DNA from 3 places in the Blautia sp. KLE_1732_HM_1032 genome. Region 2 is predicted to be linked to each of the others. Evidence: predicted binding sites of a transcription regulator. Region 2 holds the regulator's gene; each other region holds the start of a gene.

Region 1 (4,272 bases), 710 kb from region 2:
TGCTCAAGAATGGTAAGGATATTGCGTCCTTCCTGGGTACCGTCAATGATTCGTCTTGCTCTCTGGCTGTCGCCGATGTTCATGATCTCAACATCCTCAGAAGAAAATTCCTCTGTGAGGTTCTGGTAAAGCTGTCCCTGAGCTCTCATTCCGAGACATACGAAGCCGTATTCAAATGGAAGCTCATAAGGCTCGCCGTCGCCTTTGACAAGGAAGGAAGAATCCTTAACCTCAAGGAGAGCAGTTTTTGTAAGCTGATGTACATTGTGTTTTTTCATCATGGTCTTTGTGTCATTCTTGCTTACCGGGTCAAGATCACGTCCGATCTGATCCATCATCTCAACGATAGAGATGTCTGCATTTCTGTCAGCAAAGAATTCCACAACATCAAGACCTACAGCACCGCCGCCTACAACAACAACCTTTTTGCCTTCCAGATCCTTCGGAAAATCATTAATGTGGCTGATCATACCAAGAATAGAATAAATATTATGGTTCTCGTTGTCAATACGATCCTTCAGTCCTGCGATCGGAGGCAGAAGCGGAGCGGAGCCGGTGGAGCTTACGATGATATTCGGATGGAACTTACGGATGTTTTCCGGTGTTCCTTCTGTGTTTTTGAAGATGTAAAGATTATCAAGCTGTTCAGCACGATGCATGAGATAGTGCGGGAAATCAGCAAGACGGTTCTTTGCAGGGATCTTTGAGATCAGAGATGCAAGTCCGCCAAGCTCATTGCCTTTTTCCAGAAGGAAGGTATTGCATCCAACCTCTGCGGCTGTACAGGCAGCTTCCAGTCCGGCAGTGCCACCGCCGATAACGACCACGTTGCAGTTTTTATTTACATGTTTTTTCTTATATACATCGCCCTCAAGAACAGATGGGTTTACAGTACAGCGGATCGGACGGTTTACACCGATACGGTTTCCGGCACAGCCAACGTTACAGGAGATACATTTGCGGAGGTCACACTCATGACCTGTGGCAACCTTGTTTACCCATGCAGGGTCTGCGATCAGACCACGGCCCATACCGATCAGGTCTGCATCACCGTCAGCCAGGATACGCTCAGCAACCTTCGGGTCACGGACATTACCCATGGAGATACATGGCTTGTTGAATTTTTCTCTTACGGCCTTTGCCATGTAGGAACGCCATCCGTCCGGGAGATAATTTGCATCGATTTGGTACTGGATGGAACCGTTAAGTCCGCAGGAAACATCGAAGATATCAACCTCTTCCTGAAGATGATCCAGGTATTCCAGAGTATCCTCCAGTGTATTTCCACCTTCCATCAGCTCATCCGCACTGAGACGGAGCATGATCGGGAAGAAAGGTCCTACCTGTTTCCTTACCTCATCGATGACCATACGACAGAAACGGGTACGGTTCTCAACAGATCCGCCGAATTCATCGGTACGCTTGTTTGTGATCGGGGAGAGGAACTGACTGATCAGATAGGAGTGTCCTGCATGGATCTCTACTGCGTCAAAGCCAGCTGTCTGTGCACGTTTTGCAGCCTCACCGTATTTTTTTACGATGTGAAGAATCTCGTCTTTGGAAAGAGGACGCGGGATCTCGCCGCCTTCTTTGGATGGAACGTCGGATGCGGAAACCGGCTGCATGTTGATCCTGGAAGAAACAGCGGAAGCTCCGGCATGGTTGATCTGGATCGCGATCTTTGTTCCGTATCTATGAATATTTTCACAGAATTTGAAAAGACGTGGCAGATAGTTGTCATGGTCGATGCGCAGCTGTGTGGTTCCGTTGGAGCCCTGCGGGGAATCGATACTTGCGTTCTCTACGATGATGAGACCTGTGCCACCCTTTGCACGCTGCTCATAATAATTGATATGAAGAAAACTCATTTCGCCGTTCTGTTCACCGTAGTTGGTGCCCATCGGCATCATAACAATACGGTTCTTGATAGTCATATTTTTAACGGTTAATGGGGAAAAAATATGCGGATAATCATTCTTCATCTGAAAAAAACCTCCCTGGTTATTTTAAATAGAATCGTTTGTTTGTGTTAATTATATAACAGAATAATCTATAAAACTAATTCATAATACGAGCAATATAATAAAAATAATCTATAGATTTTTGGATATCATCTTTCAGGCTGCAGGTACTTGCATGTTTATAATGTGAAAAAAAACAGATGTAGAAGGACAACTGGTTACTGAGAACGGAGTGAACGGTAACGCTAACTGGAAAATGGTATCGGATCCAGGGGTTTACATATATGATTTTAACGTGTTATCATAACAAATAAAAAAGATACAGAAAACGGAGAAACGGGCAGGCTGAAACGGATCAAATGTAAGACTGTATTTCCGCGTTCTGTAAAAAGACAGGAGATAGATAAAATGGAATTCTGGGATATTTACGATGCAGATAAGAAACCGACAGGACGGACTATGAAGCGCAATGACTGGTGTTTAAAAGATGGAGAGTATCATCTGACAGTTTTGGGCGTGGTAGCAAGACCGGACAAGACCTTTCTTATTACCAAACGTGTGATGACAAAGGCCTGGGCTCCGGGCTGGTGGGAGGTTTCCGGCGGTGCAGCCCAGGCGGGAGAGGCATCCCGTGATGCAGTACTCCGTGAGGTAAAAGAGGAGACCGGACTGGACGCCAGTGAGGCAGAGGGCGGATACCTTTTTACATATAAAAGAGAGAACCCGGGGGAAGGAGATAATTACTTTGTGGATGTGTACCGTTTTGTCATGGATGTGGAGGATAAGGATCTGAAGCTTCAGCTGGAAGAGACAGACGGATATATGTTTGCAACCCTGGAGCAGATCCGGGCGTTTGCCGCAGAGGGAAAATTCCTACATTATGACAGTATTAAGAAGGCGTTTGAGTTTTAAGCAGATTTCTGACTGGTTTTCCGCGAGGATTTGAAAATAAATGTTGTTTTTTGTGGATTTTTATTTTTAAAAACGTTGTTTTTTGACTTGTTTTCGAAGAATTGTCTTGACATTAAAATTGGTAAATAGTAAAATTAAATCAGATGAACTGCCAGACGGTTTTTTGACCATGAGCAGGTAGCAGAGCGGATTTCAAAGATCTGCTTGACTTTAGGAAGCTGTAAGCCGGATGAATGAAATCCGGCTTATAAAATTATCCAATATTATCAGATCGAGAATAATATAAAATTTTGAAAGCGAGGAATCATCAATGGCGGATGAACATAGAGATCAGATCAGAATCGTACAGGAAACCGTAGCCGGTAAGGAGATCACATTTGCCCATATCATGGGTGGTCCAGCACCTATCATATATCAGAAGCTTGGACTGAATCCGCAGGTGGACTATGGATCATCTGCAATTGGTATCATGAATATGACACCTTCCGAGTCTGCTGTGATCGCATCCGATATTGCTGTGAAGAGCGGTAATGTGTATCTTGGATTTGCAGACCGTTTTACAGGAACACTGATCATAACAGGAGAGATTTCCGATGTGCAGACTGCAATGGAGGAGATCGTGGATTATTTCCGTGATACTCTGGGATATGTAGTATGCAATATCACCAAGAGATAAGGAAGTGTACCATGGAAGAACGGATAACGAAGGAAGAACTGCTGGAGAGGCTGTTTCATGATGATTATGAGAACCTTAAGGGAAGAAGACTTCGGCTGACCCGGGTGAGAGTACCTGGAAAGGAGCTTTCCTTTGCACATGTTTTTACACCAAATGATAGATCGATATATGAGAATCTTGCGTTACATATCGGTGTTCATGAAGGTGAAGATCACAGAGGAGATGCCATCGGCATGGTCCGTGTCACACCCTGGGAGGCAATCGTGGTTGCGGCAGATGTTGCAGTGAAGGCAGCTCATGTGGAAGTAGGATTTATGGATCGTTTCTGCGGGACGCTGATCCTGACAGGCGGTTTTACGGAAGTGATGACAGCCGTGGAGGAAGTGGTACGATTTTTCCATGAGACATTGAAATTCGATGTCTGTAAGATCCACAGAAGCTGAGGCAGGACGGGATAAAAAATGAAAAAAATTTTTCTGATGGGTCGAAGTGAAGCCGGCAAAACATCCCTGACACAGGCGCTTAAAGGGGAAGAGCTTCATTATCATAAGACTCAGTATACCAATACAAATGAAGATACTATTGATTCACCGGGAGAATATGCGGAATCCAAGCATTTCAGCGTAGGACTGGCCTGCTTTTCCTTTGAGGCGGATGTGATCGCCATTGTACAGGCAGCCAATGAGCCCTTTAACCTGTTTAGTGACGGCAGCAGGAATTTTC
Region 2 (4,272 bases):
CGTGGATTTTATCTCGGCATCGATCCGCGATGCGGTGGAGGAAGGAACAGACCGTAACGATGGTGTATGCTTTGAACAGCATCTCGGCATGCTGCTTCCATAAAAACATAAGGGGATAAAAAAAAGCTGACCGTCAGGCCAGCTCTTCCCATTTTTCATAAAGCTCTTCCAGTTCTTCAGCGATGGCTGCTTTTTCGCGGCTCAGCTTTGTACATTCCGCTACATTGGTGCAGACATCCGGAAGGACCATGGTTTCGTCGATCTCGCTGTCTCTTGTTTCCAGCTCTTCGATACGGGCTTCGACTTTTTTCAGCTCGGCTTCCCGTTTTCGTTTCTTTGCCTGTTCTTCCTTCATCTGCTGCCAGGAAAGCTTGTTCTCGGAAACCGCTTTTTCTTCTGTAGGTGCCTCCGGAGAAGTGCTTCCCGGTGCATAGGTACTGGTCAGCTCCTCCTTCTTTTCCAGATAGTAATCATAATCACCGATGTAATTTACCACTGCTTGGTTTGTCAGCTCCATGATCCTGGTCGCAGTCTGATTGATAAAGTAACGGTCATGGGATACATAAAGGACTGTACCGGTGTAGCTGACTAGTGCTTCCTCCAAGATCTCCTTGGAAGCAATATCCAGATGGTTGGTAGGCTCGTCAAGGATCAGGAAGTTGGCTTCGGAAAGCATCAGCTTTGCAAGGGAAACACGGCCTCTTTCTCCACCGGAAAGTGCGGAGATTTCCTTGAAAACATCATCTCCGGTAAAGAGAAATGCGGCAAGCATATTTCGGATCTCGGTCTCTGCGAGAGTCGGATAAGTATCGGAGATCTCCTGGAAAATCGTTTTGTCCATATGCAGAACATGATGTTCCTGATCGTAATAACCGATCTGCACCTTGGAACCAAGGGAAAATTTGCCGGCATCTGCCTCAATAAGACCGTTGATGATCTTCAGCATGGTGGTCTTTCCGGTTCCGTTGTTTCCGATCAGTGCCACACGCTCGCCGCGTTTGATATCAAAGGAGATATCGGAGAACAGGGTCTGTCCCGGAAAGGCCTTGGAAAGCGCTTCCACGTGGAGCACATCGTTTCCGCTTAACACCCGTGGTTCCAGCGAGATACGCATCCGGTCCTGGAGCTCAAGAGGTTTTTCAATTCTCTGTACACGGTCCAGCATTTTTTCACGGCTTTCCGCACGTTTGATGGATTTTTCACGGTTAAAGGATTTCAGCTTGGCGATAACGGCTTCCTGATGCTTGATATCCCGCTGCTGATTTAAGTATGCCTTGTACTGTGCGTCACGAAGCTGAGCCTTCTTGAGAGCATAGGCAGAGTAGTTGCCGCTGTATACGCGGGTCTGTCCGGCTTCGATCTCAATGACCTTGGTGACCACCTTATCCAGAAAATAACGGTCATGGGAGACGATAAAAACAGCTCCCGGATAATTCAGAAGATAAGTTTCCAGCCAGGAGATGCTTTCCATATCCAGGTGATTGGTTGGCTCATCCAGAAGCAGGATATCCGGCTTGGAAAGAAGCATCTTGCCCAGCGCCACGCGGGTTTTCTGACCGCCGGAAAGAGTTTCAATCTGCTTGTCATAATCTTCCTCCGTGAAGCCGAGACCCTTTAAGACACCGGTCAGCTCACTTTTGTAAGCGTATCCGTTCTCCAGCTCAAACTGATGGGTCAGGCGGGTATAGGTTTCCATCAGACGGTTCAGCTCATCACCGGTCACCGTGTTCATTTCCTGTTCCATATTGCGGATACGGCGTTCCATATCGATGATGTGCTGCTTGGTGGTAAGAAGCTCTTCGTAGATGGTATGATGTCCGTGGATATCCTGGTACTGGGCAAGATAGCCGATATTTTTATCCCGGGCAAGCACCACGGTACCGGAATCAGCAGAAAGCTCCTGCATGATGATACGCAGCAGTGTGGTCTTTCCTGCACCGTTGCAGCCGATCAGAGCAGCCTTTTCACGGTCTTCAATGTGAAAGGATGCATCATTTAAAATTACTTTTTCGCCAAAGGCCTTGCATATATTCTGACATGATAAAATCATAAAAACTGTCCTCCTGTATAAAGAATCACCCCTGTTTATGTCTGAACAGGGAAAAATCCTCCACCTATTATAACGGAAACTGCCGGGATTTCAAAGAAAAAATCAATTATTAGAAAAAATATAAAGAAATTTGTACAGAATAGACAACTTTAATTGACAGGAAAATGTCAATTCGTTATAATTAACCTAGTGTAAGGTAAGGAGGAAAACTATCGTGGAGACAAAACAAATCTCGAAAGCGGTGATTAAGCGTCTGCCACGCTATTACCGCTACTTAGGAGAGCTGATGGAAGATAATGTAGAACGTATTTCTTCCAATGAATTAAGTAAGAAGATGCATACCACAGCTTCTCAGATCCGTCAGGATCTTAATAATTTTGGCGGTTTTGGGCAGCAGGGGTATGGCTATAATGTACACTATCTTTATACAGAGATCGGTAAGATCCTGGGACTGGATACCGTTCATCCGATGATCATCCTGGGTGCCGGTAATCTGGGACAGGCACTTGCCAATTATGTGGATTTTGAGAAGCGCGGGTTCAGGCTGGTTGGTATCTTTGACGTAAATCCTGTGCTTGAGGGCATCGCAGTCCGTGGACTTGAGATCCAAATGCTCAGTGAGCTTCCGTTTTTCCTGAGAGAGAATAACGTGGAGATCGCGATTCTGACACTTCCCAAGAATAAAGCCAAGGAAATGGCGGATATCCTGGTGGAGAACGGGATCAAGGCAATCTGGAATTTTGCACATCTCGATCTTGAGACACCGGATGATGTGATCGTAGAGAACGTTCATCTTTCCGAGAGTCTGATGACACTGTCTTATAATCTCAGTAAATACAGGCAGGAACATGTGGATAAGTAAGAATTGTTAAGCTGCCGGAAACGGCAGCTTTCTCTATGACAGAGGGGAGGCAGAAGACAGAATGAAGAAGCTTGTTACCTGCAAAGAAATGAAGGATCTGGACTCCACAACGATCCGTGAGATCGGAGTTCCCTCCGAGGTTCTGATGGAGCGGGCAGCACTGAAGGTGGTAGAGGAAACAGAAAAGTATCTCCAGAAGGACGAAAGGATCCTGGTAGTCTGCGGAAGCGGAAATAATGGCGGTGACGGTATCGCTGTTGCCAGATTGTTCCATCTGAAGGGGATCCGGGTAGAGTTTTATATGGTCGGAAACAAAGATAAAATGACCAGAGAGACTGCTCTTCAGTATAAGATCGCTTCCGGTTATCGTGTCCCGGAGGTGAATAACCCGCAGTGGAGTGAATATACTACTATAGTAGATGCCGTGTTTGGGGTAGGCCTGACGCGTCCGATCGAGGGGCATTATGCTGATATCATCCATGAGATGAACAGTGCGAGGGCCAAAAAGATCGCAGTTGACATCCCGTCAGGAGTGAACGGAGATACTGGCCTGGAAATGGGAATTGCCTTCAGCGCCGATCTGACTGTCACATTTGCCTACCGGAAAAGAGGTCTTTGCTTTTATCCGGGAAGACTGTATGCAGGAAGGATCGTTACCGCCGATATCGGGATCTATGAGCAAGAAGCTGTGACTGCATCTGCCGCCTGTCTGGAAAATAAAGATCTGAAGCTGTTTCCGGAACGTGATCCCGGCGGAAACAAGGGTACCTTCGGAAAAGTGCTCTTTGTGACCGGAAGTGAGGGAATGTGCGGAGCCGCTTATTTAAGCGCCAGTGCAGCACTTCGTGCCGGTGCGGGAATGGTAAAGATCCAGACTGTGGAAGCCAACAGGATCCCACTGCAGATACTCCTTCCGGAGGCTATGGTCTGCAGCCGCTTTGATCAGGAATCCAATGAACAGCTTCTATCCTGGTGTGATGTGATCGTGATCGGACCGGGACTTGGAACATCAGTGGCCAGCCGTGAGAGAGAACAGTGGTTTCTCACGGCGGCTGCCCGGGAGAAAAAGCCGCTGATCCTGGATGCGGACGGCCTGAACCTTCTGGCTGCACATCCACAGTGGTATCAGTATCTGGGAGAGCATGTAGTCCTGACACCGCATATCGGAGAAATGAGCCGGCTCAGTGGCAGAACGATCCAGGAGATCCAGCATGAGATCGCAGATATTGCACTGAAATGTGCTGCGGAAACAGGCTCTGTGTGCGTATTGAAGGATGCATGTACGGTGATCGCAGATGAGAAAAGCCAGATGTATCTGAATCTTTCCGGTAATTCCGGAATGGCAACTGCAGGAAGCGGA
Region 3 (4,272 bases), 1.0 Mb from region 2:
AGAATTTTTACAGTCTTACGGGTCTCCCGCTTAACTTCTCAGAAAGGATACACCATGTGCCCTCTGTTAGTCAAGCCAAAGTTTTTTATTTTACAGGTAGATATCTTCAACTTTCTGTTTATTCCATGTCCGGAAACATGCTTCGCACTGCACAGTTCTATATCAAATAATAGATCCTCAGTTGTTTGTCAAAAAACCGGGAGCGGATAAATCCGCTCCCGGTTAAGTCTACGATCTGTATTCAGTTGGAATGACTGATTATGCCTGCGGGCCGGCTGCAACGAGTGCTTTACCAGCTGCATTTCCTTCATATTTAGCAAAGTTCTTAACGAATCTTGCAGCAAGATCTTTAGCCTTTGTCTCCCACTCTGCAGCATCTGCATATGTGTCACGTGGGTCAAGGATTGCAGGATCTACGCCCGGAAGCTCTGTCGGAACCTCGAAGTTGAAGAATGGGATCTTCTTTGTCGGAGCTTTAAGGATAGATCCGTCAAGGATAGCATCGATGATACCACGAGTATCTTTGATGGAGATACGTTTTCCAGTTCCATTCCATCCTGTGTTAACGAGGTATGCTTTCGCACCGCTCTTCTCCATTCTCTTAACGAGCTCCTCAGCATATTTTGTCGGATGAAGCTCAAGGAATGCCTGTCCGAAGCATGCGGAGAATGTAGGAGTAGGCTCTGTGATTCCACGCTCTGTACCAGCAAGTTTAGCTGTGAATCCGGAAAGGAAGTAGTACTGTGTCTGCTCCGGTGTCAGGATAGATACTGGAGGAAGTACGCCGAATGCATCTGCGGACAGGAAGATAACCTCTTTCGCTGCCGGTGCAGAAGATACAGGGCGAACAATGTTCTCGATGTGGTCGATCGGATAAGAAACACGTGTGTTCTCTGTTACGCTCTTGTCAGCGAAGTCGATCTTGCCCTCAGCATCAAGTGTTACGTTCTCAAGAAGAGCGTTTCTCTTGATCGCATTGTAGATATCCGGCTCAGACTCTTTGTCAAGGTTGATAACCTTAGCGTAGCATCCACCCTCGAAGTTGAATACTCCGTTGTCATCCCAGCCATGCTCGTCATCACCGATCAGAAGACGCTTAGGATCTGTGGAAAGTGTTGTCTTACCTGTTCCGGAAAGACCGAAGAAGATTGCTGTGTTCTCTCCGTTAAGGTCTGTGTTTGCAGAGCAGTGCATGGAAGCGATGCCCTTAAGCGGCAGATAGTAGTTCATCATGGAGAACATACCTTTCTTCATCTCTCCGCCGTACCATGTATTAACGATAACCTGCTCACGGCTTGTAATGTTGAACATTACAGCTGTCTCAGAGTTAAGTCCTAATTCTTTGTAGTTCTCAACTTTAGCCTTGGATGCGTTGTAAACAACGAAATCCGGCTCAAAGTTCTCAAGCTCCTCAGCTGTCGGCTGAATGAACATGTTTGTTACGAAGTGTGCCTGCCATGCAACCTCAACGATGAAACGGATAGCCATACGTGTGTCTTTGTTAGCTCCGCAGAATGCATCTACTACGAAAAGTTTCTTGTTGGAAAGCTCCTTCTTGGCAAGATCTTTAACTGCATTCCATGCTTCCTGAGTTGCCGGATGGTTATCGTTCTTGTACTCATCGGATGTCCACCAAACTGTGTCCTTGGAGTTCTCATCCATAACGATATATTTGTCTTTAGGGGAACGTCCTGTGTAGATACCTGTCATTACATTGACAGCACCAAGCTCACTGACCTGACCCTTCTCAAATCCTTCAAGCTCCGGTTTGGTCTCTTCCTCAAATAATGTCTCGTAGGAAGGATTGTACACGATCTCAGTTGTTCCGGTAATACCATACTTTGTTAAATCGATTTTTGCCATCTTAACATTTACCTCTCTTCTTTAATAGTAATTATGATAGCCACCTACTGCTGCAGGTTTTTGTCATCCTGCCATAGGAATTGGTCATTCCAACATCCCTATCCACAATTATACATAAATTGTACGTAAAAGCAACCAAAAAAATTCATTTTCCGCAAAAAAATGATAAATCTTTAACAGTGACGTTTTGGTACTGTCAGATTTTACTCCATCTATACTTGACTTTTTCAGAATAATGGCTACAATATATCTGATTATAGTTATTATATATATTTATTTTTAAATTTTATATCTAATTTTCGATTATCCGCATAAACACTATACTTTCAAGTATTTTGAAGTATAGAAAAAACTCATTTTACCACGAATTTACCACGATTGAATGAGCCTTGATATGACCTATAAAATAACACCCAAAAGACATCATTACACCTAAATGGTGTCTTTTTAAAAAGCAGTCAATCCTAAGACTAACTGCTTTGTGTGTATGGATATGAAATTGTCAAACTGGGATTTGTCTTACAACAATTTATATATGCATAAAAAGCAATATATTTATGAAAACACCCTAAATCCAAAATCTACTCAATTCATTTTTCCTTACATAAAATGTTCTCGTATATTTCACTTCCTCACCAAGTGTTTCCCCTATCAAAACTTCAAAATCATTGATATCAAATTCTGGAAAGAATGTATCTCCATCTTCAATATTTAAATCTACTTCTGTGATATACATTTTATCTACTATTTGCAAAGCTTCCTTAAATAGTCCATATCCACCAGATATGTATACATCTCGTCCTTTAGCCAATAATAATGCATCTTCTAATGATTTAACTGAAACTAAATTATCTCCTTGATACTCTGTTGTGGTGGAAACAACAATATTCATTCTATTAGGCAACGGATGACCGATTTCTTCATAAGACTTTCGCCCCATAATAACCACATTACCCGTTGTTAACTCTCTAAATTGCTTTTGTTCTCCCTTTATTTTCCATGGTATATTACCATTCTTGCCTATAACATTATTCTTTGACCTCGCAACAATCAAACCTATCATCTATTTCATCCTCCATAATATGATGTCGTACCTGTGATTCCATCAAGTGCACCACATCTTAACAAACTCAAAATTATCTCGAACTAACCAGCTCGACAAATTCTAGTTTGTCCGTTTCTTCATATCCACATTATATCATTTTCATATCTGCACCACAATAAAATTTTATGCACCGATAATCTTAGTGAACAGCTCTAACAAACACCATTTCATCACTCCAATCTGAAATTTAGGTATGAAAAAAGCAGTCAATCCTAAGACTAACTGCTTTGTGTATAGAGATATGAAATTGTGAAATAGAATTTGCCTATTTCAAATCAAAAAGAGAATTTTCATAGTCCTTTACATAGTATCGTATATTTTTACGCCCCTTTTGAATAATGGTATGTCCCTCTGCTTCTAATTTTTCTTTCTGTGCTTCAATACCATTTGGATATTTAGCATTTAATTCTCCGTTTGCTTTTAATGTTCTCCAATAGGGTGTTTCATCTTCGGAACGCTGATAACTCGCCCACGCTACAATAGAAACAAATATACCCGCTGTAATCGGCTCTGTAAAATCTGCACCACTCAATTTTGCAAAGTGTTCTCGTATTTTTCCAACCGTAATCACTTTACCATACGGAACTTTTTTCATTACTTTGTCATAGTCAATCGGGGGAGCAAAATACATTTTGTTTCCACCATATTTCTCAATACTTTTCTGGTCTATGATAATTTGAAATTTTGGCATATCCTTACTATCATGCAACATAGCATTAAAATCTTTTTTATCTTCATTTGCCATTTGTGCCACCTCCTACTTTAAGGATAGTCTGTTTCTTATTTCCATGCAATGAGGCTGTTTGAAAATTATTAACACTTTCAAATTTGTCGCTTTCTTCATATCCATATTATAACAGTTCCATATATCCGCCACAATAAAAATCAGCATACCCTTAGCATTTATGGAACAAAAATGCACACTTTTTCTTTCTTCCTCTTGATTACCCCACAACAGAAAAGAAAAAGCCCTGTCAAGAGCCTTGCCACCATTGGTGGTGCTTTGCACTCTTTACTGGGCTTTTTGTTTGCTGTATCTTCCATGCAAGAGGAAATTAAAGACCTCTGTTCCATTTCGCCTTTAGATAATCTTCATAGTCTGCTTCATTGAAGTCTACTTGTGGAGAAGTGTCGGGAATGTTGTTTCTGTTGTCTATATCCGCAAGCTGACGAAATATCCAATCATCATAAGGGTCATGGTATTTATACTCTTTGGGCTGTTCTCTGTATCGGTCTAACCCTCGCATTTCCTTATGCACTTTTATCATGCGTTCCAGTTTTTGACGCTGTATCAACTGCTTGAT

What was found. Region 2 encodes Rex, which represses fermentation and respiration genes when NADH is low (regulators of the CRP and FNR family bind a similar motif). Its sites were predicted from a motif close to ATTGTTAANTANTTAACAAT; they were not measured.
Region 1: the regulator Rex is predicted to act here: its motif matches at 2,026-2,045, upstream of NQ489_RS13420 (oxidoreductase).
Region 3: the regulator Rex is predicted to act here: its motif matches at 2,025-2,044, upstream of pckA (phosphoenolpyruvate carboxykinase (ATP)).

The regions. Positions count from the first base shown of each region.
Region 1 covers NZ_CP102266.1:2,810,130-2,814,401, reverse strand. The annotation lists gene NQ489_RS13420 (oxidoreductase) at 1-1,982, opposite strand, end outside; gene NQ489_RS13415 (NUDIX hydrolase) at 2,370-2,873, shown strand; gene NQ489_RS13410 (BMC domain-containing protein) at 3,184-3,549, shown strand; gene NQ489_RS13405 (BMC domain-containing protein) at 3,561-3,992, shown strand; gene NQ489_RS13400 (EutP/PduV family microcompartment system protein) at 4,011-4,272, shown strand, end outside.
Region 2 covers NZ_CP102266.1:2,103,504-2,107,775, reverse strand. The annotation lists gene NQ489_RS10110 (pyridoxamine kinase) at 1-103, shown strand, start outside; gene NQ489_RS10105 (ABC-F family ATP-binding cassette domain-containing protein) at 134-2,050, opposite strand; gene NQ489_RS10100 (redox-sensing transcriptional repressor Rex) at 2,265-2,912, shown strand; gene NQ489_RS10095 (bifunctional ADP-dependent NAD(P)H-hydrate dehydratase/NAD(P)H-hydrate epimerase) at 2,974-4,272, shown strand, end outside.
Region 3 covers NZ_CP102266.1:3,100,658-3,104,929, forward strand. The annotation lists gene pckA (phosphoenolpyruvate carboxykinase (ATP)) at 259-1,863, opposite strand; gene dfrF (trimethoprim-resistant dihydrofolate reductase DfrF) at 2,432-2,926, opposite strand; gene NQ489_RS14815 (MGMT family protein) at 3,234-3,713, opposite strand; gene NQ489_RS14820 (helix-turn-helix domain-containing protein) at 4,024-4,272, opposite strand, start outside.